Linked DNA regions of Rhodopseudomonas boonkerdii. The protein of the gene in region 2 interacts with the protein of the main gene of each other region in a pairwise test. Links are inferred from orthologs where the notes say so. Each region holds a gene or a part of one and is shown on either strand. Other genes may lie near its edges. The genes, in order: gyrA and gyrB.

Evidence for each region.
Region 1: the proteins of gyrB (region 2) and gyrA interact in binary tests that used the Escherichia coli proteins (3 or more experiments, as listed by UniProt). The link is inferred for Rhodopseudomonas boonkerdii from one-to-one orthologs.

The regions. Positions count from the first base shown.
Region 1 is NZ_CP036537.1:3,248,210-3,262,974, forward strand. What follows is about bases 4,538-7,797. They hold gyrA (DNA gyrase subunit A), read right to left. Parts: upstream 7,492-7,797; coding sequence 4,738-7,491; downstream 4,538-4,737. Other genes in these bases: E0H22_RS14865 (sulfite exporter TauE/SafE family protein), read left to right, coding at 4,538-4,567. Also shown: E0H22_RS14845 (Atu2307/SP_0267 family LLM class monooxygenase), read left to right, coding at 1-791; E0H22_RS14850 (monovalent cation:proton antiporter-2 (CPA2) family protein), read left to right, coding at 897-2,726; E0H22_RS14855 (hypothetical protein), read right to left, coding at 2,899-3,252; E0H22_RS14860 (hypothetical protein), read left to right, coding at 3,428-3,655; more of E0H22_RS14865, read left to right, coding at 3,812-4,537; E0H22_RS14875 (DUF1127 domain-containing protein), read left to right, coding at 8,041-8,304; E0H22_RS14880 (DUF2306 domain-containing protein), read right to left, coding at 8,320-8,727; E0H22_RS14885 (single-stranded DNA-binding protein), read right to left, coding at 8,904-9,401; E0H22_RS14890 (outer membrane protein), read left to right, coding at 9,849-10,559; excinuclease ABC subunit UvrA, read left to right, coding at 10,818-13,793; E0H22_RS14900 (DMP19 family protein), read right to left, coding at 14,114-14,653. UniProt on the Escherichia coli protein: A type II topoisomerase that negatively supercoils closed circular double-stranded (ds) DNA in an ATP-dependent manner to maintain chromosomes in an underwound state.
Region 2 is NZ_CP036537.1:3,631-18,198, reverse strand. The notes cover bases 9,958-13,020. They hold gyrB (DNA topoisomerase (ATP-hydrolyzing) subunit B), read right to left. Parts: upstream 12,679-13,020; coding sequence 10,237-12,678; downstream 9,958-10,236. Other genes in these bases: E0H22_RS00020 (FUSC family protein), read right to left, coding at 12,871-13,020; E0H22_RS00030 (MarR family winged helix-turn-helix transcriptional regulator), read left to right, coding at 9,958-10,109. Outside these bases: E0H22_RS00075 (DMT family transporter), read left to right, coding at 1-183; E0H22_RS00070 (LysR substrate-binding domain-containing protein), read right to left, coding at 204-1,097; E0H22_RS00065 (FAD-dependent oxidoreductase), read left to right, coding at 1,279-2,496; E0H22_RS00060 (Bug family tripartite tricarboxylate transporter substrate binding protein), read left to right, coding at 2,633-3,613; E0H22_RS00055 (sugar ABC transporter substrate-binding protein), read right to left, coding at 4,390-5,364; E0H22_RS00050 (ABC transporter permease), read right to left, coding at 5,412-6,392; E0H22_RS00045 (ABC transporter permease), read right to left, coding at 6,389-7,366; E0H22_RS00040 (sugar ABC transporter ATP-binding protein), read right to left, coding at 7,363-8,913; E0H22_RS00035 (RidA family protein), read right to left, coding at 8,963-9,427; more of E0H22_RS00030, read left to right, coding at 9,591-9,957; more of E0H22_RS00020, read right to left, coding at 13,021-14,022; DNA replication/repair protein RecF, read right to left, coding at 14,101-14,568. UniProt on the Escherichia coli protein: DNA gyrase negatively supercoils closed circular double-stranded DNA in an ATP-dependent manner to maintain chromosomes in an underwound state.

The DNA.
Region 1 (14,765 bases), 3.2 Mb from region 2 along the record:
TGAGCGCCGCCGACCCCGTGCGGGTGTTTCAGGAATTCGCCACCCTCGATCTGATTTCGAAAGGGCGCGCGGAACTCGTTGTCGGCCGTGGCTCGTTCGGCGAGGCCTATCCGCTGTTCGGTATGGACCCGCGGGACTATGACGAACTGTTTGCGGAGAAGCTCGATCTGTTCCTGAAACTCGGCGAGACCAAGCACCCGATCTGGAAAGGTCGCTTCCGCTCGGCGCTCGAAGGTCAGGGGATCTATCCCCGCCCCCATCAGCCGCGACTGCCGCTCTGGATCGGTGTTGGTGGCACGCCGGCATCCTTCGTGCGCGCCGGCACGCTTGGCCTGCCGCTGATGGTCGCGATCATCGGCGGGACTTTCGAACGCTTTCGCCCGCTCGTCGATCTCTACCGCGAAGCCGGCATCCGTGCTGGGCACGATCTCGACAAGCTTAAACTCGGCGTACATGCGATGGGTTTTGTTGGCGAAACCGACGCGGCAGCCAGGGATGCGTTCTTCCCCGGCTGGGCGCATCTGACCGCGAAGATTGGCCGCGAACGCGGCTGGTCGCCGCCGTCGCGCCAGCAATTCGACGCCATGGCCGGCCCGGAGGGCTCGTTCCTGGTTGGCGCCCCCCGTACAGTTGCCGCCAAGATGCGCCACGCGAACGAAGCACTCGGCGGTGTCGCGCGCATCACCTTCCAGATGAGCACCGCCTCGCTCGAAACCGCCGCCATGAAGCGCTCGATCGAGCTTCTCGGCACCGAAGTTGCGCCGATCATACGGTCTCAAGCCCAACTGTGACCGGTTCCATCTCCGGTCCTTGCCCGCGACGCGCCACACAGGCATATGCACACGAGGCTGCATGCACCGGGCAGAGCCGCCCGGCCGATCAATGAAAGAGGTCTTATGGCGGACGCTTCCGGTTTCAACTTGGGACACGCTATCGTCCTGCTGGGTGCGGCCACCGTCGCGGTACCTCTGTTCAAGCGCCTGGGGCTCGGCTCCGTCCTCGGCTATCTCACCGCAGGTCTCGCCGTAGGACCGTTCGGTCTAGGCCTGTTCCACGATCCCGAGACACTGCTGCATACGGCCGAACTCGGCGTCGTCATGTTCCTCTTCATCATCGGACTCGAAATGCGCCCGTCGAAGCTGTGGAAGCTGCGGCGGCAAATCTTTGGCCTCGGCGCCGCGCAGGTCATCGCCTGCGGCTTGCTGCTCACGCTGGTCGGCATGGCCGCGGGCCTCGCTTTTCCCGTCGCCATGATCGGCGCCATGGGTTTTGTACTGTCCTCCACCGCCGTCATCATGCAGCTGCTGGAGGAGCAGGACGAGACCACGACGCCCGAGGGCCAACGCGCCATCGCGATCCTGCTGCTGGAAGATCTCGCGATCGTGCCGCTGCTGGCGCTCGTCGCAGTGTGGGGCGCCGCCGAGGCGCCGGCCGCCGCGACGACCAAGCCCGCATGGCAGAGCATCGGCATTGCCCTCGCCGGCCTCGCGGCACTGATTGCCGCTGGCCGTTGGCTGCTGGATCCGTTCTTCCGCATCATCGCCCGCGCCGGCGCTCGCGAGGTGCTCACGGCCTCCGCGCTGCTGGTCGTGCTCGGCTCCGCCGTGTTCATGCAGAGCGTCGGCCTCTCCATGGCGATGGGCGCCTTCCTCGCCGGCGTCCTCCTTTCGGAATCCAATTTCCGCCATCAGCTCGAAGCCGACATCGAGCCGTTCCGCGGCATCCTTCTCGGCCTATTCTTCCTCAGTGTCGGCATGTCGCTGGATCTGCGCATCGTCGCCAGCGAATGGATCATGGTGCTGGGCGGGGTCCTGGCCTTCATGATCGTCAAGGCGATCGGCATTTACGCCATCGCGCGCCTGACGAAATCGGACCATGCTGCGGCGAGCCACCGCGCCGCGCTGTTCGCGCAAGGCGGCGAATTCGCTTTCGTGCTCTATGCGGCAGCGCTCGCCGCCGGCATCTTCGACGCCCGCGCCTCCGCCGTCATGAGCGCCATCGTGATCCTGTCCATGGCGCTGACGCCGATCGTACTGCTCGTCCATGGGCGCATACGCTCCCCCGCCCCCGTCTCCATGGACGGCATCGACAAGGCCGACGGCCTGCGCGGCCGCGTGCTCTTCATCGGATTCGGTCGTTTCGCACAGGTGGCGAGTCAGGCCTTGCTGGCGCGCGATATCGAACTGTCCCTCATCGAGAGCGACGTGGACATGATCCGCGCCGCAGGCAATTTCGGCTTCAAGATCCATTATGGCGACGGCACCCGTCTCGACGTGCTGCGCGCATCGGGCGCGGCCACGGCAGAGGCGATCCTGATCTGTGTCGACAAGCCGGAGGCCGCGGATCACATCGTCGAACTCTGCCGCTCGGAATTTCCGCTGGCCAAACTCTATGTCCGCTCATTCGACCGCGGCCATTCGTTGCGTCTGATCAAGGCCGGTGTCGAATTCCAGATTCGCGAGACCTTCGAGTCCGCGCTGGTGTTCAGCGAGGCCGTCCTGAAAGGCCTCGGCCTTGAAGAGGAAGCGGCGCGCGAGTCCATCGCGGAGGTCCGCGAGCGCGACGCGCAGCGCGTGGAGTTGGAAGTCATCGGCGGTCTGGAAGCCGGCCGCAAGCTGATCCGCGGTAATGCGGAGACGCCGGAGCCAAGCCCGTTCTTCAAGACACGACCGGCGAGTGGGGAAAACACAGACGAGAATGTGCTGGGAGCTGCTGCAAAATCGTAGTGAGAATGGCGCGTTGCGCGATCCGGCGACAGAGCTTCAACGGGATCGAACCACCAATCCATCGCCCTTGAAATAGCAACGCCGCAGGTGCGCCTCCGATCGCTGTAAAAGAGGGAAGCTAAATGAAAAACTTCACGGACACAGGACGAGCAGTTATAGAATCTGGACATGTCTATGCGGCGATAAGTCTAGCTTTGGCTTTGCCCGACATTTTCTCGTCACAGCGTTCACGAGCAAGGATCGCAATTGTCCCGCGCCAATGGCGTTGATAAACCTGAAAGATGAGGGGAATTGCGCTGTGCATCGCCGGAATGCTTTTAACCGGCTGCTCCATTGATCCTGGGGCGACTTTGGCACCGGACATGATCAAGGACCGAGCACCCGGAGCCGCCGCAACAGAACCGGCGCCTGAAATGCGCGCCATGCTGTAAACGAGGATGGGAGAGTTCTTCCTGGCGCAATCGTCTGCGTCGAACGTCTGTTTCTCGATGCCGCGCCGGACCAAGCTTGGCTGGTCAGCCTGCATTCGCGCAATGTTGATTAGCGCGGTGGGAAATTCGCTCGGAGACCAAACCTTTCTGGTTATCATAGAGGGCGGAAAGCCAATGCGAAATGAAAACGTTTCCTGCGGCTCAGACCGGTGTTCTCAGGAAGCCTACGAGCAGCTTTGACTTTCGCGCTCATGGAATAGGACGGAAAGGATGCCTCACGCTCGGATCAAGCGGTATGCTGGCCAAACAATCTTCATCGTATTCAGCTTTCTCGCATTCGTATCGCTTGCCGGCGCGGCAGTGACTATCGGCTCCTTGGGAGTGCCCAATGCAGATATCGCTGGTGCTCTTCGCAAAGCACTCATTGCTACGGGCATGTCTGCCGTGTTCTTCACCACCGGGTATTTTGCCCGCCGCATCCTGACTCGTGAGGCGTAATCTCACGCTCCCGAGTAATCCGCACTGAAGGCCCCTATCGAGATCGCACCACCGGAAACTGCACGTCAGCGGTTGAGAATTTGCCCGGTGTTGTGCGAACTTCTAGAATCAAGAACGCGCGGCGGAGACCGCGAACGACAGGGGCGGGAGAAAACGATGGATGCAATCTCCGCATCTACACTATCAGCCGCCGGCGTCATCGGCGGAATCGTGAATGCGATCGCCGGCGGCGCAACATTGATCACCTTTCCAGCAATGATCGCGGTTGGATTGTCTCCAATGATCGCCAACGCTTCAAACGCTGTAGCAGTCGTGCCGGGCCACCTAATGGCGGCCCTCGCGGACCGGTCACGATGGCCGAACTGGGATTCTCTTACGCAGAAGGCCATAGCTGCATCAGCATGCGGAGGCACGCTCGGCGCGCTCCTCTTACTCGCTAGTTCAGATCGCATATTCGTTTTGCTAGTGCCGGCGCTCGTCGGGATTGCTACTTTGATCTTTGCATTTGGCCGGAAGATTCAAGAAAGACTGAACCATCATCGCGCAACGGAGAGCGAGCACATCCGACCTGTACTTCTCTTTTTGGCTGCCATTTATGGTGGCTATTTTGGCGCAGGACTAGGCGTCATGCTTCTAGCCGTGCTTACAATTACCGGCCGAGAGGATGTCAGGACCGCAAATGCTCTGAAGAACGTACTTGCCACTGCGGTCAGCTTCGCGACGATCACGATCTTTGTTATTCGGAACGCGGTTAGCTGGCCAGAGACTTTGATCATGCTTGCAGGAGCGCTCATTGGCGGCTTGCTTGGAGGCCGTCTTTTCGCCGTGCTGCCCGCGCCGATAGTCCGTGGCGCCATTGTTGTGATTGGAGGCGCGATGACCGTAATCTACATTTGGCGGTATTGGCTGTAGCCAATCATACACTTATGACCAAGGAGCGTCATCCCTTACCGTCGATCCGTAGCAAGAGCGTCGGGCCGGCCCCACCTTGAGCAATAAGCGCGCGTCTTACCCGTACAGAAAAGCCCGCAGCATAGCCGCGGGCTTTTTGCTTCACGCATCGTAAACTGCCACGAAGAGCCTCAACCCTCCACCTCCGGCGCAGCCCCACCCGCCTCAGGCTCCTCGCCCTCGCCGGCTTCGCCGATATGCTCCACCGACACCACGTGCTCGTCGTCCGCGGTGTTGAACACGATGACGCCCTGGGTGGAGCGGCCGGCGACGCGGATGCCTTCGACGGGACAGCGGATCAGCTGCCCCTTGTCGGTGACCAGCATGATCTGGTCGCTGTCTTCCACCGGGAAGGAGGCGATCAGCTTGCCATTACGCTCGTTCACCGACATGGCGACGATGCCTTTGCCGCCGCGGCCGGTGGTGCGATATTCGTAGCTCGAAGTGCGCTTGCCATAGCCGTTGATGGAAACGGTGAGCACCACCTGTTCCGCAGCGCCGAGTTCCGCATAGCGCTCCTGCGACAGCTGAACGGCACCGGACGTCTCTTCGCCCTCGGCCTCGACAGCCGACTCGTCGGCCACAGCTTCGCCCGCCACCGCGCGGCGCATTTTCAGATAGGCCGAACGCTCGTCCGAGGTCGTCTCCACATGGCGCAGGATCGACAGCGAGATCACCTTGTCGCCTTCGGCCAGCGCAATGCCGCGTACGCCCATGGAGCTGCGGCCCTGGAACACGCGAACATCGGTGACCGGGAAGCGGATGCACTGGCCGCCGCCAGCGGTCAGCAGCACGTCGTCATGCTCGGTGGCGATCTGCACGTCGACGATGCTCTCGCCCTCGTCCAGCTTCATGGCGATGATGCCGGAGCGGCGGACATCGACGAAGTCCGATAGCTTGTTGCGCCGGACATTACCGCCGGTGGTGGCGAACATCACGTCGAGCGTATCCCAGGTGCTCTCGTCCTCGGGCAGCGGCATGATGGTGGTGATGCGCTCGCCCTGCTCCAGCGGCAGGATGTTGATCATCGCCTTGCCGCGACCGTTCGGCGGCGCGATCGGCAGGCGCCAGACCTTCTCCTTGTAGACCTGGCCGCGCGACGAGAAGAACAACACTGGCGTATGCGTGGAGGCCACGAATAGGCGCGAGACAAAATCCTCGTCACGCGTCGCCATACCGGAGCGGCCCTTACCGCCGCGGCGCTGCGCCCGATAGGTCGAGAGCGGCACGCGCTTCACATAGCCATGATGCGACACCGTCACCACCATGTCCTCGCGCTGGATCAGGTCCTCGTCCTCGACCTCGCCTTCCTGCTCGACGATCTCCGTCTTGCGCGGCGTGGCGAACTCCGCCTTCACGGCACCGAGTTCGTCCTTGACGATGCCCTGCACGCGCGCACGCGAACGCAGGATGTCGAGATAGTCGGCGATCTCGATGGCGAGTTTATCAAGTTCGTCAGAGATTTCCTCGCGACCGAGCGCCGTGAGGCGTGCAAGGCGGAGCTCGAGAATGGCCTTGGCCTGTTCGAAGGACAAACGCGCGGTACCGTCCGGATTGATGCGGTGACGCGGATCGTCGATCAGCGTAATCATCGCCTCGACATCCTTCGCCGGCCAGTCGCGCGACATCAGGGTCTCACGCGCCGTGTTCGGGTCGGGTGAATAACGGATCACACGGATGATCTCGTCGATATTGGCGACGGCGATGGCGAGGCCGACCAAGATATGCGCCCGGTCGCGCGCCTTGTTGAGGAGGAATTTCGTACGCCGCGTAACGACCTGCTCGCGGAAGCCGACGAAGATCGTCAGCAGGTCCTTCAGATTGAAGACCTGCGGGCGACCGCCATCCAGCGCCACCATGTTGGCACCGAAATTGGTCTGCAGCGGCGTGAACTTGTAAAGCTGGTTGAGCACGATGTCCGGCACGGCGTCGCGTTTCAGCTCGACGACTACGCGATAGCCGTCACGGTCGGATTCATCGCGCAGATCCGAGATGCCATCGATCTTCTTCTCGCGCACGAGTTCGGCGATGCGCTCGACCATGGTGGCCTTGTTCACCTGATACGGCACTTCGGAAATGATGATCGCCTCGCGATCCTTGCGGATCGGCTCGATCGAGACTTTGCCGCGCATCACAATGGAGCCACGGCCGGTGTGGTAGGCGGTGCGGATACCGGCGCGACCGAGAATGATGCCGCCGGTCGGGAAGTCCGGGCCCGGAATGATCTTGTTGAGATCGTCGATGGAGAGCGAGGGATCGTCGATCAACGCCACGCAAGCATCGATACATTCGCCGAGATTGTGCGGCGGAATGTTGGTCGCCATGCCAACAGCGATGCCACCGCCGCCATTGACCAGAAGGTTCGGGAATTTCGCGGGAAGAACCTTCGGCTCTTTTTCCGACGAGTCGTAGTTGTCCTGATAGTCGACGGTGTCCTTGTCGATATCGTCGAGCAGCGTCTGCGCGATCTTGGTGAGGCGCGATTCCGTGTAGCGCATCGCGGCCGGCTGATCGCCGTCGATGGAGCCGAAATTGCCCTGGCCGTCGATCAGCGGCACGCGCATGGAAAAGTCCTGCGCCATGCGCACCAGCGCGTCATAGACCGATTGGTCGCCATGCGGATGATACTTACCGATGACGTCGCCGACGGTGCGCGCCGACTTGCGGAACGGCTTGTTGTATTCGAAGCCGTTCTCGTACATCGCATAGAGGATGCGCCGATGCACCGGCTTGAGGCCGTCGCGGGCGTCGGGCAGCGCGCGCGCCACGATCACGCTCATGGCGTAATCGAGATACGAACGCTTCATCTCGTCGAGGATGGATACGGGACGGATATCCGAGGGAACCGGCGGCTCCCCAGGCTTCTGGTCTTCGTTGTCGGACAAGGTTGTTTCCGGTCAGATTCGGGTGCGACTCATATAGCGTAAAGCACGCGCGTAGGCCACCCCGACAACCTCCGAGGCAAGTGATTTTCGACCTTATCTTTCAATCAGTTACGGCGCTCGCAAGGAAGAAACGGCAAGATTGGTGGAAGCCGTACAAATCGCGTGAGAAACGGCGGGATCCTGCAGCAATCTTGCGGCCGTACAGCGGCGGGCCAGAGGCAAGCACCGGCTCACGGATCATGCCGCTTGGGGGCAGACGACGGGCTCGCGGACACGTCACTTCGCAATCTTCGAGACTCGCAAGCACGCACTAGTGAAAGAAACGCAGAAAACAACCATTGATTTATGGGCGGCATCATAGTATGCGGCCATCATGAATATGTTTGTGCGCATCTCCAATCGCAAATCGATGACCCGCCTTTGCTGGGCCATGGAAGGAGTCATGCGCTAGGACGTTCAAAGCCGCTATCTTCTTCGACAGGCCCCGCCGGCATCGGACGGGGCTTTTGTTTTGGCCTCGCCTGCCGTGCGCAACAGCAGGAGTGACCGATGCCAATCCAATTCACACCGCCAGCAACCGGGACCGGCGATGCCGCCGCACCATCGGCGCTGCGGGCCGCCGCTTTCTTGAAGCCGTGCTGGCACTGGTTTCAGGAGCAGTGCCGATGCCGCGAGCCAGGCATCTCGCTGCATGATCTCAGCGAAAGAGAACTGATAGATATCGGCATGACGCGCGCGGAGATCGACCACATCACCGCGCATCGTCGCCTCGATCGGCTTCGCGATGGCATGGCATATCCTTGGATGTGCTGAAGCACCGAAGCCTAATTAGCGGCCGGCGAACACCACCGTGTGCATGACGCGCCCCGGCACCATCGTGAACAAGCCGGCGATCACCAGCGCGCCGATGAAGATCGACACCATCGTGATGGCATGCGCGCGCACGCGGTGCCGGCGCGCGTGAAGGACGCCGACCACCAGCATGATCGGCGTAAGGATCGAGAGCAGATGGATCGGGCTCCAGTCACGCCACAGCCGATAGCTATCGCCATGAATCCAGAACGAGCTGATCGCCGTAATGGCCAGCAATAGCACCCATAGCCAGCCCATCACCCGATGCGACAACGTGCCCTTGGGGGCAGCGAGTTGAACGACGCCAAGCGCAAATCCTGCCATGGCTGCGAAGGCATGCAACGGGATCGGCGCGGCGGCATCGAGCAGAGGCTGGAGCGACATGTGATCACGGATCCAAGAGAATGATGCAAGCAATTCTCGCACAAATCTTTCCAATGTAAAGATATCGCGCTCATCCACATTGCGGCAGCCATCGCGCCCATTCATCCACCCGAAAAGAAAACGCGCCGCGAGCAATCGCTCGCAGCGCGCCGAGGTGTCGTTAGCAATGCGGTGGATCAGAACGGGATGTCGTCATCCATATCGCTGCGACCGCCGGCCGGCGCGGCGGCCACGCGGCGCGGCGGCGGGCTGGACTGGCCGCCGCCAAAACTGTCGCCCATGTCGTCGCCGCCATAGCCGCCACCACCGCCCGAGCCCCCGCCGCGGCCGTCGAGCATGGTCAGCGTCGCGTTGAACCCCTGCAGCACGACTTCGGTCGTGTATTTTTCAGCACCGGACTGGTCGGTCCATTTGCGGGTCTGCAACGCGCCCTCGATGTAAACCTTGGCGCCCTTCTTCAGATACTGCTCCGCCACCTTGGCGAGCCCCTCGCTGAAGATGACCACGCGATGCCATTCGGTTTTCTCCTTGCGCTCGCCGGTTGCCTTGTCGCGCCAGGTATCCGAGGTCGCCACCGTGAGATTGACCACCGGATTGCCGTTCTGCATGCGGCGGACCTCGGGATCCTTGCCGAGATTGCCGACCAAAATCACCTTGTTGACGCTACCCGCCATGCCACTCTCCTAACTCTCGAATCTGAATTGCTGATCGGATGCCGACGTCCAAGCCCGGCACCAAAGTGCCGGCTGTGCGCAACCGTGCCGATATCGACCCTATACGGTCCGTCCCCGCGGGACGTCCCCGCACCGCGGGTTATCCACCACGACGTCACTCTAGTATGTTCCCTTAATGTTCTCAAGCAGCAGAATTCGCGCGACGGTATCGTGGCAGCGCGGGGCAGACGGCCCCGTGAACTCCAGCGCACCCGATTCGTACAACCGGCCTAGGCAACTGTTTCCGCTTACCTTTTACTTACGTCCAATCCAAGGACAACGTATGCGAGTGTGGCTTTTAAGTGACTGCATTTTGACGGGACTCGCCTATAGTCCAACCAGGGATTGAATTCGGCGTTCACGCCGGGGGAATGGTTTCGCTGCGAAACCGCACTGGGGAGACTTCAGATGAAGAAGATTTTGCTTGCTTCGGCTGCCCTCGTTGTTCTCGGCGCTTCTGCGGCTTCCGCCGCTGATCTGGCTGCCCGCCCCTATACCAAAGCTCCGCCGATGCCGGTCGCCGTCGCCTACAACTGGTCCGGCTTCTACGCCGGTGTCATGGGCGGCTATGGCTGGTCCGACCGTTACCGCATCGATGGCTTCGCGTTCACCACCAATGACATCAAGGGTGGCTTCGGCGGCGGCACCATCGGCTACAACTGGGCGATCCCGGGCGGCAACTGGCTGTGGGGTCTCGAAGTCGATGCCGCGGCATCGGACATGAAGTACAGCGACACCATTCTCGGCATCGTCACCGTCGAGGACAAGATCCGCTCGTTCGGCAGCGTCACGGGACGTCTCGGCGTCACCGCCGGCGCGGCGCTGTTCTACGCCAAGGGCGGTTACGCATGGGCTGACAACCGCATTTCCATCGCCATCCCCGGCGCTTCCGCCTCGCAGAGCAAGGTTCACTCGGGCTGGACCGTGGGCGCCGGCGTCGAATACATGTTCGCACCGAGCTGGTCGCTCAAGGGTGAATATATGTATGCCGATTACGGCAACGCCGCCTATGGCGACCCGAATGTCGGCTTCACCAATGTGGGCCTGACCACACACACTGTGAAGGGCGGTATCAATTACCACTTCAACTGGGGCGGCCCGGTCATCGCCAAGTACTGAGCTTCGAAAAACAAGTCTTCGAAAGGCCGGCAGCAATGCCGGCCTTTTTCTTTGCCCGCTATTTGCCCGCGCCCTTTCCGAAAGCAGGTCTCCTCTGCACCCCCACGGCCAACAAAGTGCTGGAGACCGCGCGAGAGCACTGGAAATCCCTCCCCGTTCTTCCTATGTTCCGGACACACTCAATTCGGCGTTGATCCCGGTGCCCCGGCGAGACGCGCCCGCATGTGGCGCGCACGGCGTGCCGGGGAATGCATTGCGATGGATGAAGTCATCAAGGCGAGGCGGCAACAGGCTGCAGCGAACATGCGCAGCATCACCATCCGCGGCGCCCGCGAGCACAATCTCAAGAACATCGACCTGACGATCCCGCGCGACAAGCTGGTGGTGTTCACCGGCCTGTCCGGCTCTGGAAAATCGTCTCTCGCCTTCGACACCATCTATGCCGAGGGCCAGCGCCGTTACGTGGAGTCGCTGTCGGCCTATGCCCGGCAGTTCCTGGAGATGATGCAGAAGCCGGATGTCGACCAGATCGACGGCCTGTCCCCCGCCATCTCCATCGAGCAGAAAACCACCTCTAAGAATCCGCGCTCGACCGTCGGCACCGTCACCGAGATCTACGACTATATGCGCCTGCTGTGGGCGCGCGTCGGCATTCCCTATTCACCGGCGACGGGCCTGCCGATCGAAAGCCAGACCGTCTCCATGATGGTGGACCGCGTGCTGGCGATGCCGGAAGGCACGCGGCTCTACCTGCTGGCGCCGGTGGTGCGCGGCCGCAAGGGCGAGTATCGCAAGGAATTTGCGGACTATCTCAAGAAGGGTTTTCAGCGCGTGAAGGTGGACGGCACCTTCCACGAACTCGCGGAAGCACCGACCCTCGATAAGAAGTTTCCGCACGACATCGACGTGGTGGTCGATCGCATCGTGGTGCGCCCGGATATCGGCCAGCGCCTCGCCGAAAGTTTTGAAACAGCTCTGAAGCTCGCCGATGGCCTCGCCGTCATCGAATATGCGGATGCGCCCGCTGCTGCCGCCGAGGACACCGGCAAGAAGAAGGTCGCCAAGATTCACGACAAGACCGGCGCCGAGCGTATCCTGTTCTCGGAGAAGTTCGCCTGCCCGGTCTCCGGCTTCACCATTCCGGAAGTCGAGCCCCGTCTGTTCTCGTTCAACAACCCCTATGGCGCCTGCCCCAAATGCGGCGGCCTCGGCGTCGAGCAGACCATCGACGCCGATCTCGTCATTCCCGACAAGGAGCTGACGCTGCGCAAGGGCGCCATCGCGCCCTGGGCAAAATCGTCATCGCCTTATTATCTGCAGACACTCACCGCGCTCGGCAAGCACTACAAGTTCACGCTCGACACCAAATGGAAGGACCTGCCGAAGAAGACGCAGAACGTCCTGCTGCACGGCTCCGGCGACGACGAGATCAAGTTCTCCTATGAGGACGGGGTTCGCTCCTACGACACCAAGAAACCGTTCGAGGGCGTGGTCACCAATATCGACCGCCGTTTCCGCGAGACCGAAAGCGAATGGGCGCGCGAAGAACTCGGCAAGTATTTTTCCGACGTCCCTTGCGATGCCTGCGAGGGCTATCGCCTGAAGCCGGAAGCGCTCAGCGTGAAGATCGGCGGGATGCACATCGGCAACATCTCCGAACTTTCCGTGCGCAAGGCCGGAGACTGGTTCGAGACCGTGCCGGGCATGCTCAACAAGCAGCAGAACGAGATCGCCGTTCGTATCCTCAAGGAAATCCGCGAACGCCTCTCCTTCCTGCTCGATGTCGGCCTCAACTATCTCACGCTGTCGCGATCCTCGGGCACGCTGTCCGGCGGCGAGAGCCAGCGCATCCGCCTCGCCTCGCAGATCGGCTCCGGTCTCACCGGCGTGCTCTATGTGCTGGACGAACCCTCCATCGGCCTGCATCAGCGCGACAATGCGCGGCTGCTCGACACGCTGCGCCGACTGCGCGATCTCGGCAACACCGTGATCGTTGTCGAGCATGACGAGGACGCCGTCATCGCTGCCGACTATGTCGTCGATGTCGGCCCCGGCGCCGGCACCCATGGCGGCAACATCGTCGCCCAGGGCACGCCCCAGGAGGTGATGAAGAATCCAAAGTCGCTCACCGGCAAATACCTCACCGGCGAGATGTCCGTGCCGGTGCCTGAACGGCGTCCGCCGAACCATCGCCGCACCATCAAGGTGATCAATGCGCGCGGCAACAATCTGAAGAACGTCTCGGCGGAGCTGCCGCTCGGCCTGTTCACCGCCATCACCGGCGTCTCCGGCGGCGGCAAGTCCACGCTGCTGATCGACACGCTCTACAAGGCGATCGCGCGAAAACTCAACGGCGCAAGCGAAGGTGCTGCGCCGCATGACCGTATCGAGGGTCTCGAACATATCGACAAGATCATCGAGATCGACCAGTCGCCCATCGGCCGCACGCCGCGCTCGAATCCGGCGACCTATACCGGCGCCTTCACGCCGATCCGCGAATGGTTCGCCGGCCTGCCGGAATCCAAGGCGCGCGGCTACGAAGCCGGCCGCTTCTCCTTCAACGTCAAGGGCGGCCGCTGCGAGGCCTGCCAGGGCGACGGCGTCATCAAGATCGAGATGCACTTCCTGCCCGACGTCTACGTCACCTGCGACACCTGCAAGGGCAAACGCTACAATCGCGAAACGCTGGAAGTCCTGTTCAAGGGAAAATCCATCGCCGACGTGCTCGACATGACCGTCGAGGAAGCCGCCGAATTCTTCAAGGCGGTACCGCGCGTGCGAGAGACTTTTAAAACCTTGCACCGTGTGGGCCTGGATTACATCCATGTCGGCCAGCAGGCGACGACGCTCTCAGGCGGCGAAGCGCAGCGCGTGAAACTAGCGAAGGAACTGAGCAAGCGCGCCACCGGCCGCACGCTCTACATCCTCGACGAGCCGACCACGGGCCTGCATTTCCACGACGTCGCAAAGCTGCTCGAAGTGCTGCATGAGCTGGTGGAGCAAGGCAACACGGTGGTGGTGATCGAGCACAATCTCGAAGTCATCAAGACCGCCGACTGGGTGATCGATCTCGGCCCCGAAGGCGGCGACGGCGGCGGCGAAATCGTCGCCTGGGGCCCGCCGGAAGATATCGTGAAAGCGCCGCGCAGTTATACCGGGCAATTCCTGAAGCCGGTGCTGGCGAAGGCGGGCAAGCCGAAGAAGCGGAAGGTGACAGGGGAAGCGGCGGAGTAGACGCGCCGCCAAGGGAATCCTTGAAAGAGCCTGTTATCTTTTCAAATTCTCTCTCAATCCAAAAAGTATCGCGGTCCGTCGGGGCAGCGATTGTTCACGACCTTCGCGACGCAATGGTGGAACGCGCCGATAAGATGGCGACGCCTTGTGCGACTTACTGAAGTCGCTAAGGATAGGCGTTAGAGTCGAAACAGTTGAATCCGTTAGCGTCGATCAAGCGTCGCTGTTGTCTGTCTAGAATCATTCCTGCTTGAGCGCCGCATGCCGTTGAATGTGGGGCTACAGGTGTCGCGCCCTCGCCTCACATCAGTCCCCTAGTGCTACCCGCAAACCCGTTCGGGATGCTTGCGCGCATAGGAGATCCAGAATCCGAACAGTCCGTTGTCGATGTTCTGCAGATCCCACATCCGTTTCGTCAGCGGCAGCATCAGTCGGTCGAGTTCGGAATCGCTGTACCACTCGACAAAGTCCTGGAAATCCTGCGCGCAGAGAGCGCTGATCTCTTCCCAGAATGGCTGCACAAGCTGATAGGCTTCAGCAAAAATCTCGGCATACTCTTGCGCGCCCAATTCACCAAGCGCCCATAGCGTTTGTTCGGAATAGCCGCGGTGGTGCCAATTCGCAAAGTGCCAGCCGAGGTCGTCCAGCGTCAGGCTCACATCGAGCTGGTAGACCGCTGCCATCGCGCGTAAACCTACGGGAATCCTCGATAGTCGCGTCAGAAATTCATCGAGGTCGTCGCCCTCGCTCGAGCCGAGGCGCTCGGTCAATTCGGCCGCGAGAAGCTTGAACAGCGCATCATCGGGACACGCGTTGATCTGATCGACCCGCAGGACCACCGTGCCGTCGCCTCCAGCCAAGACCTAGCCAAAATGGCTGCGGTCGAACAAAGTGCGGCCCACACGAGCGGTGCGATACGCATGGAAGGCATTGTGTCCCCTCGCAGACCGCACCTCGAGCAGACCTCCGCAT
Region 2 (14,568 bases):
GTCTTCTACCTCTGGGCATTTGCGTTGGAGCGAACGACGCCAACGCGAGTGGCGGTGTCTGTAACCGTCAATCCGGTCACCGCCTCGCTGGTCGGCGCCGTCATGCTCGGCGAGCCGCTGAGCTGGAACCTGGCCGCCGGGATTGTCGCGGTGTTCGTTGGGATCTTTGTGGCGACGTCGTAACGGCGCCTGTCGTGGGCGACCTATGTCGAGGTTTGCGCTTGGGATTGCAGCCACGCGCGGAACGCCTGCAGCAAAGGGTTTTCCGCTTTTTCCTCCGGGCAGGCGAAGTAATACGAGCCGACGCTTTTCAGCGCCCGGCTCGACACCACGCGCAGTTTGCCCGACCTCAATTGATCGGAGATTAGAAACTCCGGCAGCAGCGCGACGCCGAGGCCGGAGCTTGCTGCGCTGATCAGGGTCGATTGAATGTCGAAGCGCGGCCCGCGGATGACATTGGTGCCCTCCAGCTCTGCTGCGTCGAACCAGCGTCGCCAGGCGTCTGGCCTCGTGACCAGATGCAAGAGCCGCAGTTCGGCGACTTCATGCGCGGGCAATTCGCCGCGCCTGCCGATCAAAGCGGGTGAGCCGACCGGCAGCAGCACTTCGTCGAACAGATAGTCGGCCTGCGTACCGGGCCAGTCGGGCTGGCCGAAGTAAAGCGCGCCATCGAGGGCGGTCTCGCTGAAAAAGAACCGCGTATTGCGCGCGCTTACATTGACGGCAATGCCCGGATGGCGTGCGTAGAAGTCCGGTAGGCGCGGGATCAGCCATTGCGTGCCCACAGTGGGCAACGCCGCGACATCGAGCACCGTACCGTCCGCCTCATAGCCCATGATTTCCAGCGCATCGCGTTCGATCCGCTCGATGGTCTGCGCCACGCGGGTGCTGTAGGCAGCGCCGGCGCGGGTCAGCGTGATCCGCTTCTTGATGCGATGAAAGAGTTTGACACCGAGTTGGGCCTCCAGCTGCGCAATCTGGCGCGACACTGCGCTTTCTGTCAGCGCCAGCTCATCGGCGGCGCGGGTGACGCTGAGATGCTTGGCGGCCGCGCTGAACGCCATCAGCGCGCCCAGGCTCGGAATTCTGCGGCGCATAGTTCATTCCAAAAACGCAAGATATCTGCAGATTAAATTGTTTGCATGCCTAAGCGCAAGGCACCTAGCTTGCCTTACGATGAAAGGCGGCATTGGAGGCTGACCATGTCTCCACCCGCTGACAGATCGATCCGACTGCGCGGGGGTGCTGCGATCGATCATAAATTGAGGTTGTGGACGAATGAGCGCGAAAAAGTACCCGGTCATTATCGCTGGCGCCGGCCCTGTCGGCATGGTCGCGGCTGCCGATCTGGTGCGTCAACGCATTCCGGTCCTGGTGCTGGAAAAGAACGATACGCTGAGCGGCGAGTCGCGCGCTTCGACCTTCCATCCACCGACGCTCGATATGCTTGACGATCTCGGCTTCGCCAAGGAATTGATTGCGCAGGGTCTGAAAGCGCCGACTGTCCAATATTCTTCCTCTTCCGACGGTGTCCTCGGCACCTTCGATTTCGGTGCAATCTCGGATCTAGTTCGGCATCCGTTCCGTCTGCAGGCCGAACAGTTCAAGCTTACTCGCATCATTCTCGATGGGCTGAAGAACCATCCGTTGTTCACCATCGCGTTCGGCTGCGAGGTGAAATCCGTATCGCAGACCAGCGACGCGGTCGCTCTCGAGGTCACCAAGAGCGGCGAAGACAAGATCTATGATTGCGACTGGCTGATTGGCGCCGACGGCGCCAATAGCATTGTTCGCCGCAGTCAGGATATGGAATTTGAAGGTTTCACCTGGCCCGAACGTTTTCTGGTCATGACGACACCGGTGGATTTCACCGCGCTGCGTCCAGGCGTGTCGTCTGTGAGCTATGTCGCGGATCCCGAGCGCTGGTATTTCCTGCTGCGTATCATCGGTGCGTGGCGCGTGATGATGCCGGTGCCGGCCGAAATCTCCGACAAAGAGGCACTTTCGGAGAAGTATGTGACGTCGTCGATCCGGTCCGTGGTGCCTGACGATGTGGAAGCGCCGATCACCCATACGACGCTTTATCGTGTGCATCAGCGTGTCGCTGCCAATTTTCGGAAGGGCCGTTCCTTCCTGGCCGGCGATGCCGCTCATATCAACAATCCGCTCGGCGGCATGGGCATGAATGGGGGTATCCACGATGCGCTGAACCTGACCTCGAAGCTCGGCGCAGTGATCAACGGCAAAGATAGCGAAGCCATCCTCGCCGACTATGACCTGCAGCGTCGCACGGTGACGATGCAGGCGATCCAGGGGGACACGATTCGTAACAAGAAAAACCTCGAAGCGAAGGACGAAGCCGATCGCGCCCGCTTCAGGGACGATATCCGTGCTGCGGCAGCAGATCCCGAGAAGGGGCGTGCGCTGCTGCGCCGGATCGCGATGCTCGATTCGCTCGATCGCGCCGCGGCGTTGCATCTCGGTTCGTCCGAATGATTGTCGACGGCCTTTGAGACGATGATCGACGGCATGCGACCGTTGGCTGGACAGGAATTACGCGGGGGAAGGCACCGAGGCCGTGGTTCTCAAGATGTCATGCAGAGTGTTCGGAATGCGAAATAAGGATCGATCGATGAAACTGACGATATTCGTTGTTGCGGCGCTGTTGTCGCCGCTCTCTCTCGCGGTCTCGGGTGCAGAGGCGAACGGCTTTCCTGAAAAGCCGATTACGATCGTGGTGCCGTTCCCGGCGGGAAGCACCAGCGATTCGATTCCGCGACTGCTCGGGCCGCTCATCTCCAAGTCGCTTAATGGCGTTCCGGTGATCATTGAAAATCGCGGTGGTGCCAATGGCACGATTGGCGCCGTCCGCGTCGCCTCTGCACCGCCAGATGGCTACACGATCTTGCTCGGAACCACCGGTGTGCTTGCGATCAATCAGTGGATCTATGAAAAGCCCGTCTACAATCCGGCGAAAGATTTCACGCCGATCGCCAATGCAGCTTCCACACCCAACATGATCGTCGTCGATCCTTCGGTGAAAGCCAATACTCTGAAAGAACTTGTGGCGCTCGCGAAAGCCGAGCCCGGCAAGCTAACCTTCGCTTCCGCCGGCAACGGCAGCACCAGTCATCTCTGCGGCGAAACTCTGAAGGTGCTTGAAGGCGTCGACATCACGCATATCCCGTATCAGGGACCGGCGCCGGCGATTCAGGACGTCCTCGGCGGTCGAGTCAATATGATCTGCGACAATTTCTCGAACGTCGTCCAGCAGGCGCAAAGCGGCGCGCTGAAGCCGATCATGGTCACAGCGCCGGAGCGCAAAAAGGAATTACCGAATGTGCCGTCGTCATCGGAGGCAGGCACGCCCGATCTTCTGGCAGGCATCTGGTACGGCTTCGTCGCTCCGGCTGCGACCCCGAAGGACATCGTCGAGAAGCTCAACAAAGCCATCGTCGATGCGTTGCACGATCCTACCGTCAAATCTCGTCTGGAAGGTCTTGGCTTAACCGTGATCGCGGACAAGCCCGAGGAATTCGGGGCGTTCATCCAGAAGGAATCGGCGCGAATGGAAAACATCGTGACGCGCGCGAAAGCGAAGATTTCGAACTAAGCAGGATACAGGAAGGCGGCTGCCGCACCCGAGCCAAAGACATTCAATAAGAAAACGCCGGCTTCACGAAGAATGGAGCGGGCGTTTTGTATTATTGGCTCGTCTCGGCCGATTCAGACTCATCATGTGTCGGCGGAGTGGTAGAACGTTCTCGCCTCGATTTCCTGTCACGGCGCTACCGTCAGACCGGTGATGACCATCTTAAACCGACGCTGCCGACACGCTGATACAATCGAAGATCAGTGCACTGGCGCTTGAAGCCTGCCCAATACCTCTAGTCGCGAGGGATCGCCGAATAGATCATGCCATTGAAGAAGTGGCGGGCTTGTATGCGGTTTGACGGAGCTTGGACTAGCGTGAGGGCGACCACGCGCTGCTTGCGATCGACGGTGAATGAAGTCCCGGAGATGCCCGGCCATTTAAAGTTTCCAGGACTACCCGTTACGACCGCCATTCTAGTCTCGCGACGAACTGCAAATCCCAATCCGAAATCATACCCCGCGGCCCAGCGATCGAAGTTGTCGAACCGCCAGGATCGCGGATGTGATCGATGGTCATGAACTCGGCTGTCCGCGGCGATAGGATTCTGACCCCGTCAAGCTCGTCTCCATTCATCATCATATGTGCGAAACGCAAGTAATCGCTCGCAGTGGAGAAGAGAGATTTTTTGAAAGGGGGTCTGCCGAGGTCAGATGCTTGCATACGATCTCGGCAAATGGACGTCCTTTGCAGAATAAGCTTGAGTGCCTTGGGTCTGCAGACGGCATCGGTTGGGCTTAACCCCCCTTGTACGCATCGGCGGGGGGACAAGTGCGGTCTTTATACGGTACTAGCCAAGGGGCGTAGTTGGCTTTCGTGATGATCGCACCAGGGATGATGACCTGCTTTGGAACGCTCTGGCCGCGAATGGCGTTCAGGCCGACTGCGGTGGCGACACAGCCGATCTTGAAACCGTCGAACTCGGCAATGGCCAGCAGGCTTCCTGCCTTCACAGCCTCGACGGCTTCCGGAACGCCGTTTATTGAAACGACCGCGACATTCTTGCGGCCGGCGGCGTTGAGCGCTTCGATGGCGCCCAACGCCGACGCGTCGGCAGCGGAGATCACGCCGTCGATGCTGCTGAATTGCTGGATCAGGTTTTCCATCGTCTGCATGCCGAGCAGGCGCTGGAAGTTTGCGGGCTGCGAGGCCAGCACCTTGATGTTCGGATAGTCCTTCACGGCGGCATCGAAGCCGCGCTTGCGCTCGTCGCCGGTGGTCGAGCCTTTGACGCCTTCGAGGATGACAACGTTACCCTTGCCGCCGAGATGATCGAAAAGAGTCTTGGCAATGTCGTAGCCGAGCTTGTAGTCGTCCTGCCCGATGAAGGAGAGGTAAGGCGCATCGCCGCCGCGGTCGTTGTAGTTGATGATGGGAAGGCCTGATTCGATCAGGCGCTTGACGGTCGGTACCTGCGCCTTGGCATCGATCGGCATGAACAGCATCAGCTTCGGCTTGGTCACACCGACGTCCTCAAGCTGGGACATGCCTTCAGTGATGTTGTTGGGCTTGGTCGGTGTATAGTATTTCACCGTCGCGCGCATCTTCTCGGCCATCTGCGCGACACCGGCGCGCACGCCTTCAAAATGCGGGTCCACCTGGTTCTTGGTGAATGCAGCGATCGTTTCGCCATCGGCCCGCGCCGCCGAATGGGACAGGGTGCCGCAGATGAGTGCGGCGAGAACACATCGGAATAGTCTGGTGGTTCGCATGATGGCCCCTTTGGTTGTAGATGACGAAACGATTGGATGATCTTGGGTCAGGTGCTCCCTGACCGGCGTTGGCTGATGACGAGGTCCGCGAGGATGGCGATCAGCACCACGGCGCCGTTGACGAACGGATGCCAGGTGGCGGCCACATTCAGCAAATTAAGGCCGTTGACGATGATGGTGAGCAGAACGGCGCCAAGCACGGTGCCGACGATATTGCCGCTGCCGCCGAACAGAGACGTGCCGCCCACCAGCACGGCCGCGATGGCCGGGAGGAGCAAAGGCTCGCCGATGCCGGGTTCAGCTGCGTTGAGCCGGGCGAGATAGACGAGGGCGGCGATGCCGGATGTCAGGCCGCTCAGCATATAAAGCAGGAGACGCCGCCGCTCGACCGGAACGCCGGAGAGAAACGCCGCGGACTGGTTGGCTCCCATGAAGTAAGCTTCGCGGCCGAAGGTCGTGCGATGAAGGAGAATGCTGCAGGCGAGACAGACTGCCAGCATGATCCAGATCGGCAGCGGCACGCCGAGAAGGAACCCGGTGCCGAAATAGCGGAACGAGGTCGGCATGCCATAGATGGTCTGGCCGGCCATGAACCAGTAGGCGACGCCCTGTGCCACCCACAGCATGCCGAAAGTGGCGAGAAATGGCGGCAACTGCAGCCGGTTGATCATCAGTCCGTTGACGGAGCCGATCAGCGTGCCGGTGACGATGGCGACGACCACGCCATACCAGGGATTACCGGTGGTCTTGATCGCCGCCGCCGCAAGACAGGCCGACAATGTGAGATTGGCGCCAACGGAAAGGTCGAGGCCGCCGCCGATGATGACGAGCGTCAGGCCGGATGCGATCAGGAACAGCAGGCTTGCCTGCCGCAGCATATTGAGGAGATTGCTGACCGAGGCAAAGCCGGGATCGACCACGGTCAACGCGCCAGCGATCAGTAAGATCAGGATCAGACGGCCGAGTAACGCCGTCGTTTCAGCCGAGAGATGTGCGGGCTGAGTGCTGGATGCGACAGAGATTGTCATGCTGCCTGCCTCAGGAATTGCTTACGCCGTTGGTCGATCAACAGAGCTAGGATGAGGAGGATGCCGATACAGACCACCTGCAGCGAGGAGTCGATGGACAGAATGTTGAGCCCGTTGCGCAATACGGTAATGGCCAGCGCGCCGAGGACCGCACCAAACAGCCAGCCCTGGCCTTTTTCGAACGACGTGCCGCCGAGCACCACCGCGGCGATCGCCTCGAATTCCATACCGATGCCCACGGTCGGATGCGCCGAATTGGTGCGTCCGATCAGTAGCACCGCGGACAGACCGACGATCGCGCTGCCGAACACGTAGACGGCGAGGTGCACCAGATCGGCGCGGATGCCGGCGAGACGCAGCGCGTCCTTGTTGCCACCGACCGCAACCACGTAGTTGCCGATCCGCGTCCGGTACAACAGCACCCAGAGCGCGAGGTAGAGAATGATGGCAACGATGATGGGGGTTGGGATGAAACCCAACTGCGACCGGTAAAAGGTCTCGATGGCCGGCGTAAAGCCGCCGACCGGGTCGCCATTGGTCATGACCAGGGCGATGCCCTGCATCAGTCCCATCGTGCCGAGGGTGACCACGAATGCAGGGAGCGTCAGATACGCAATCAGGAAGCCGTTGAGTACGCCGAATGCGATGCTGATCACAATTGCGATCGCGCAGGAGGTGAATATGCCCCAGCCGGCCAACAACGCCTCGGCCACGATCACGCCGCTCAGTCCGAGCAGCGCGCCAGCCGACAAGTCAAGGCCTTCAGTGAGAATGATGAGCGTCATGGGCAGGGCGATCATCAGCAGCAGCGAAGTCTGCAGACCCACATTGACGAGGTTAGTCTGGGATACGAAGCGCGGATTGGCGATCGTGAACAGCACCAGCATCAGCACGAGCAGGACGCCGGCGCCGGGGATGCTGCTAAGGCGAAACGCAAGGCCGGGCGCTTGCGCTGGCTGGCTCACTACACTCATTGGTGCACCGCAAGTTCGAGGATGGCCCGTTCCGTCAACCCGTCGCCTGCGAGATGACCAACAATGCGGTGGTCGCGCATGATATAGGCGCGGTCGCATAGCTGCACGAGTTCTGGCAGTTCCGAGCTGATGACGACGACACCGGCGCCACCATCAACCAGTTGATCGATCAGGCGATAGATCTCAGCCTTCGCGCCGACATCGACGCCGCGCGTTGGCTCGTCGAGCAAAAACAAAGTCGCCCCGGCTGCGAGCCATTTCGCCAGCACGACTTTCTGCTGATTGCCACCGCTGAGCGTGCGGACAGTCTGGCGGGTGCCGTGGGCGGCGATGGCCAACTGCGAGATCAGCCGACCGGTGTTGCGCTCAGCCACGGCTGGGGAAAACCAGCCGGAGGTGAAGCTGCGCCACAGCGATGCGACGGTGGCATTGTCGCGAATGTCGAGCGGGAGTGCTAGGCCTTCTTGCTTGCGGTCCTCGGGCAGCAGCGCCATGCCGGCTCGCACGCGTGCGTCGAGCGCCGAGGGCACCGGTGTTCCCCGCAAGGCGATCTCGCCGCTCGTGATCGGATCGGCACCAAACACGGCACGTGCGACCTCGGTTCGTCCGGATCCGACAAGGCCCGCCAGCCCCACGACTTCGCCGGCACGGATCTCGATGGAAATATCGGACAGTTTCGCTGTGCTGATGTTCGTCGCGGACAGGATAGGCTCGCCGGCTGGGCGTGGTGTCCGCACAAATTGCGAGCCGGAGCTACGGCCGATCATCGCGCCGACCATTCCGGCCTGACTCATCTCACCGCGCAGGATGCTAGTCACCACGGCACCATCGCGCAGGATCGTGACGCGATCTCCGAGCATCTGCACTTCCTTCATGCGATGGGAGATATAGACGATCGCAACACCGCGTCCGGTCAACCGGGCAATTGTCTGGAACAGGCGTTCGGATTCCCGCTCCGAGATTGCGGCGGTCGGCTCGTCCATCACCAGCACCCGCGCGTTCTGCGACAATGCTTTGGCGATTTCCACCATCTGCTGCTGTGCCACACCAAGTTCGGCAGCAAAGGCGTGGGTGTTGTAGTCGAGCCCGAGGTCGTCGAGGATGACGTGCGCCGCGGCATGCATGGCTGCCGAGTCGATGAAGCCGAAGCGGCTGAATACGCCTTCGCGGCCGAGAAAAATGTTCTGCGCGATGTTGAGATAGGGGACGAGCGAGAATTCCTGGAAGATGACGGCAATGCCGAGCGCGCTTGCATCCGCTGGTCTCGAAATGACGACTGGTCGGCCTTCGAGCTCGATATGACCGCTATCGGCGGCATAGGCACCGTAGAGCACCTTGATCAGGGTTGATTTTCCGGCGCCGTTCTGGCCGAGTATGACGTGGACCTCGCCGGCGTGAATGTCGAGCGACACACCTTTCAGCGCATGCACGCCGGGGAAGGATTTGTCGATCGCATTCAGATGCAGCAGCGGCGCGGATGCAGCGCCTGTTGCCGCCGCATCCAGCGCGCGATCTTCCTGTGTATCTCGAATGTCGGTGCCGTGCATCGTTGTCGGCCTCGTTCGGCCCGGGACCCCGGGGCCGGGCGGGAGTCGGTTACTTTCCCGGGGGGATGGCGGCGATCATGTCGAGTTCGACACGGGCGCCCTGGGTCGAAAGCTGGTTGATGCAGATGGTGGTGCTGGCCGGCGTCCAATCGCCGAAATATTCCTTCATCACCTTCACCATGCCGTCCTGGTCACGGATGTCGGTGAGGTACTTCGTCACCTTGACGATGTCGGTCCAGGCCAACCCTTCGTGATCGAGGATCGACTGGATCGTCTTCATGGCGCGATGGGTCTGTTCTTCGATCGAGTTGGGATGGTCGTGCTCTTCAAGCACATGCGGATGCTTGTGATAGAGCGGCGATGGCGTGGCTCCGGAGATGAAGAGCATGCCGCATGGGACTTCGACACGAATCGCAGGCGCATAGGGCATGTCCGGTTTCCGCTCCGGCTGCGTCTGGATTTCCTTGACATGCTGATTGCTTGGAGAGGTCGCAAAGGCCGGCTTGGCTGTCATCGTATTATCCTCGGGTACCGGACAACCTGTCGGCTGCCTGCTTAATCGAGGTCGAGCGTGATGGCAGATTGTCTTTGAGTCAAGATAAAATATCTTTTGGCAAAGGTAAGCGTGTTTAAGTCACCGTCGGCGAGCTTGCATATATTCCGGGCGATATGCCTATATGCTTCGCTTTATGAGCAACGATTCGATTGATCAGATCATCGCAGGCTGGCTTCGTCGCCGCCCCGACCTCGACGCGGGCCATCTCGACGTCGTCGGTCGGATCATGCGACTGTCGGTGCATATGCGCAGTGCCATCGAGCCGGCGCTGCAGGAGCAGGGCTTCAACTGGGAGCTGTTCGACCTGCTGCTGACGATTTATCGCCGGGAGGCAGAGAGCAGCAGCGGCGTGCGTCCCACAGATCTCTATGCCGAGTGCCTGCTGTCGTCGGGAGGGCTCACAGCACGACTGCGCCGTGCCGAACAGGACGGCTTTATCATCAGGCGTCAGGATCCCGATGATGGCCGCGGAGCGCGGATCACACTGACGGCCAAGGGCCGAAGTGCAGTAGACAAAGCGATCGCGCGGCATTTCAAGCTTTCACGCTCGGTCGATGCCGTGCTGACAGATAGTGAGCGCAAGACCTTGACGCGCTTGTTGCGAAAACTCTTGGTCTCGAACGAGCGTTCAGAACCGTAGTTATCTTCCGAAGTTATCTTGGGCTTTAGCTAGCCTGTTACTGCGGGCAATGTTTGCGCAGATCCACGCTGTCATGTCTTTAACCAGAATGGCATTGCGCTGGTTGAATGTGCCTGTCTTATCTCGTTTAAACGTCCACATTTGCGCTTAGCGAGTTGTCCTGGATGAATTCGCGGCGCGGTTCGACGACGTCGCCCATCAGCTTGGTAAAGATATCGTCGGCTTCATCGACTTCCTTCACCCTTACCTGCAGCAGTGAACGCTCGTTGGTGTCGAGTGTGGTTTCCCAGAGCTGGCCGGGATTCATCTCGCCGAGTCCTTTGTAACGCTGCAGCGCTACGCCTTTGCGGCCGGCATCGGTGACGGCCTCGAACAGCGACACCGGACCGTGAATAATGAACTCGGCATCTCTCCGGCGCAGGATGCCGGATTTCGGATAGGCCTCCTGCAGGCGCTGCGCATATTCCTCAAGCTTGCGGGCATCGGCCGAGCCGAGCAGAGCATCGTCAAGGAAGGCGACATCCTTCACACCGCGAATCGTGCGCTCGAAGAAGAAGCCTTCTCCTTCGCGGAACGCGCCGGTCCAGCCGCGCTCGACTTCATCGGCCAGGGCGTCAAGACGATGCGCGATATAGGTCGCAGCCTCATTGGCTTTGGCAAGATCGCGCGTCACCTCGACATTGAGGACGCCGGCGATCGCGGCCTGTTCGACCACTGCACGGTTATAGCGCGAATGCAGATTGTTCAGCGTCGTGCGGATCACGCGCGCATCTTCCACCAGCGCCAGCAGGTCGCGTCCGGTGCGTTCTTCGCCGGAGGCCATACGGAACAGGCAGTCGTCGAGACCGGTCTCGATCAGATAGTCTTCCAGCGCCCGTTCGTCCTTCAGATACTGCTCGGACTTGCCGCGCGTCACCTTGTAGAGCGGCGGCTGCGCGATATAGAGATAACCGCCCTCGATCAAGGTCGGCATCTGGCGGAAGAAGAAGGTCAGCAGCAGCGTACGGATATGCGCGCCGTCGACGTCGGCGTCCGTCATCAGGATAATCTTGTGGTAGCGCAGTTTCGACAGATCGAAATCATCGCGGCCGATGCCGGTGCCGAGCGCGGTAATTAGCGTGCCGATCTGCTCGGACGACAGCATCTTGTCGAAACGCGCGCGTTCGACATTGAGAATCTTGCCGCGCAGCGGCAGCACCGCCTGGAACTCGCGGTTGCGCCCCTGCTTGGCCGAACCGCCTGCCGAGTCGCCCTCGACGATGAACAGTTCGGATTTGGCGGGATCGCGCTCCTGACAGTCGGCGAGCTTGCCGGGCAGCGAGGCGATATCCAGCGCCCCCTTGCGCCGTGTCAGCTCGCGTGCCTTACGGGCGGCTTCGCGCGCGGCGCCGGCTTCGATCACCTTGTTGACAATGGTCTTGGCCTCGGTGGGATGCTCTTCGAACCATGCGGCCAGCGCCTCGTTGATGCCGTTCTCGACCACCGGACGGACTTCCGAGGACACCAGCTTGTCCTTGGTCTGCGACGAGAATTTCGGATCCGGCACCTTCACGGAAAGAACCGCCGTCAAACCTTCGCGGCAATCGTCGCCGGTCAGCGAAATCTTCTCTTTTTTCGCGATGCCCTCGGCATAGCCATTGACCTGGCGCGTCAGCGCGCCGCGGAACCCGGCGAGATGGGTGCCGCCATCGCGCTGCGGGATGTTGTTGGTGAAACACAGCACGTTCTCGTGATAGCTGTCGTTCCACCACATGGCCACTTCCACCGATATGCCGTTTTGTTCAGAACGCATCACGATCGGCGCCGGCACCATCGCCTTCTTGTTACGGTCGAGATATTTGACGAATTCCTCGACGCCGCCTTCATACATCATGGTCTCGTGCTTCTCCTCGGGATGACGGAGGTCCGAGAGCTTGATGTTGACACCGGAATTCAAGAAGGCGAGTTCGCGCAGGCGATGCTCCAGCGTGGCGAAGTCATACTCCACCATCGTGAATGTTTCGGCCGACGCATAGAACGTCACCTCGGTGCCGCGCCTGCCATTGGCGTCTCCGACGACAGCCAGCGGCGCGACGGCTTCGCCGTGGGCGAACTCGATGTAGTGCTCCTTGTCGTTGCGCCAGACGCGCAAAATCAGCTTGCTCGATAGCGCATTCACCACGGACACGCCGACGCCGTGCAGGCCACCCGACACCTTGTAGGAGTTCTGGTCGAATTTGCCGCCGGCATGGAGCTGGGTCATGATGACCTCGGCCGCCGAAATGCCTTCGCCCTTGTGGATGTCCACCGGAATGCCGCGGCCGTCGTCGCGCACGGTTACCGAGCCATCCGCATTGAGGATGACCTCAACCGCGCTGGCATGCCCGGCCAGGGCTTCGTCGATGGCATTGTCGACGACTTCATAGACCATGTGGTGCAGGCCGGAACCGTCGTCGGTGTCGCCGATATACATGCCCGGCCGCTTGCGAACGGCGTCGAGACCCTTCAGGACTCGGATCGATTCCGCGCCATACTCGGCGGGAACGACATGTTCGGTTTCGGCGATGGGCTGCCGGGCTGGTTCAGTCATGGAATGCCTTCGAAGATGTGCCGAATCAGCGCGGGAAACGTCGTCTGATGGACGCTATTTGTGCCACGAAACCGGCATCGAAACTAGCGCAAAGTCATGCGCAGCAAGCTGTTGAATAGATGAGGTTTTCAGGCAGATTTTCAAGCCGTTGAACGGCTGTTTTGGAAGTCGGATTCCGAGCGTGGCAAAACGCTAATGTCCGGCTCCTTCTGGCGCCGGATTTCGCGGTTCCTTGCGGCCTCCGCGCCGTGCGATCAGGTGCGCGGCAAGCACCACGGGCTCCAGCAGCACCATGCCGAAAAGGATGCCGAGCAGCCGTTCATAGCCGGGCTGCAGGGCCGCATTGGCGTAATTGTCGGGCACCAGCACCACGACGAAGGCGAGCACGAATTGCAGGCCCGCATAGCTCATGGAGGCTGGCCCATTCTCGATATGGCGGCCGATGATGATGCCGAGCACGAGGCCGATGGTCATGGCGGTGGGAGAGTGCTGGCTCAGCAGCAGGATCGCACCGCCGAGGAAGCCGCCTACGAGACACCCGACCAGCCGCTGCATCACGCGAGATGACACCGGGCTCAGGATGCCGCCAGCCAGCGCGGCGGCTGGCACCAGCATGACAGCGAAGATCGTGATAGCGGATTGGCTGAGTTCCGGAATGCCGAAGGCAAGCCAGACCGCGGGAATTAACGCCAGCGCGATCGCGCCGGTGAGCGCGTGGCGTGCCACCGTTGCCTGCCATTGCTTGGCTGGCAAGCCGACCGGCTTGGCGCGCAGGTTCTGATCCGGGTTGGGCAGCCGGCGCCGGATCGTCCAGGTCGAGATCGCGCTGACGATGACGCAGGCGATGGTGCCAGCCAGCACTTCCAGGACGCGCGTTGTGGCGAAGCGCCGGATCGGCTCGTTCGCATGTTCCATGGCTTCGATCAGGACCATGAGAAAGGTCAGGCCCGTGAACAGCCAGGCGTAGGCGCGCTTGCCGACAATGGCGAAATAGAGCGTGACGCCGCCCCAGACCATCAAGCCCAGACTCAGCAGGAGCGTTGACGGCAGCAGAAATGGTGCCAGCAAAAGCGCGCCTCCGGCGCCGATCAGCGTGCCGATCACACGCAGCACGCCGCGGGCAAAGCTTTCGGCCACATGTGAACGCATCACCATATAGCCGGAGAAAGCGGCCCAGCCGACATTCTCGGCGCCGATCTGGTGCGAGATCAGAATTGCAAGCAGCACCGAGAGCGCGCATTCGATTTCGTCGATCATGCGCGGGCCGGGTTTAGGCAGCGTGCGCAGCTCGGTCCAGAAAGCGCTCGCGATCTGCGCGAGATGAAGGAAGAGAAAGGTCAGCATCGCAGCATAGCTTGCAGCGATGCGGAATGGGCGGCAAGCGATGATCGATCATGGCCGCAGGATGAGGGCAGATGGCACTCAACCGCGTCGTGCGATGCGTCCCTGCACGACATCGAACAGTTCGCCCATCGGCCCGATATCGATGAAGGCCGCGGGGTCGGCGCCGGTCATCCAGACCTGCGCACCAAGGGTCGCGAGCTCGCCGAACAGCGACTTGCGACGGTCGGGGTCCAGATGCGCCACGATTTCGTCCAGCAGCAGCAGCGGCGTGATGCCGGTCATCTCCGCCACCAGAGTGGCATGGGCGAGGATCAGGCCGATCAGCAGAGCTTTCTGTTCGCCGGTGGAGGCATCGCGTGCCGGCATGTTTTTCGGTGCGTAGATTACCTGCAGGTCGGTGAGATGCGGACCGTCCAGTGTGCGGCCGGCGGCGGCATCGCGCGGGCGGTTATCGCGCAGAACGGCGCGGTAGCGATCTTCTACCGCTGTTGCCGGCTCGCTGCGAAGCGCCTGCTCCATCCATCCGTCGAGTGAAACGATTGCCGA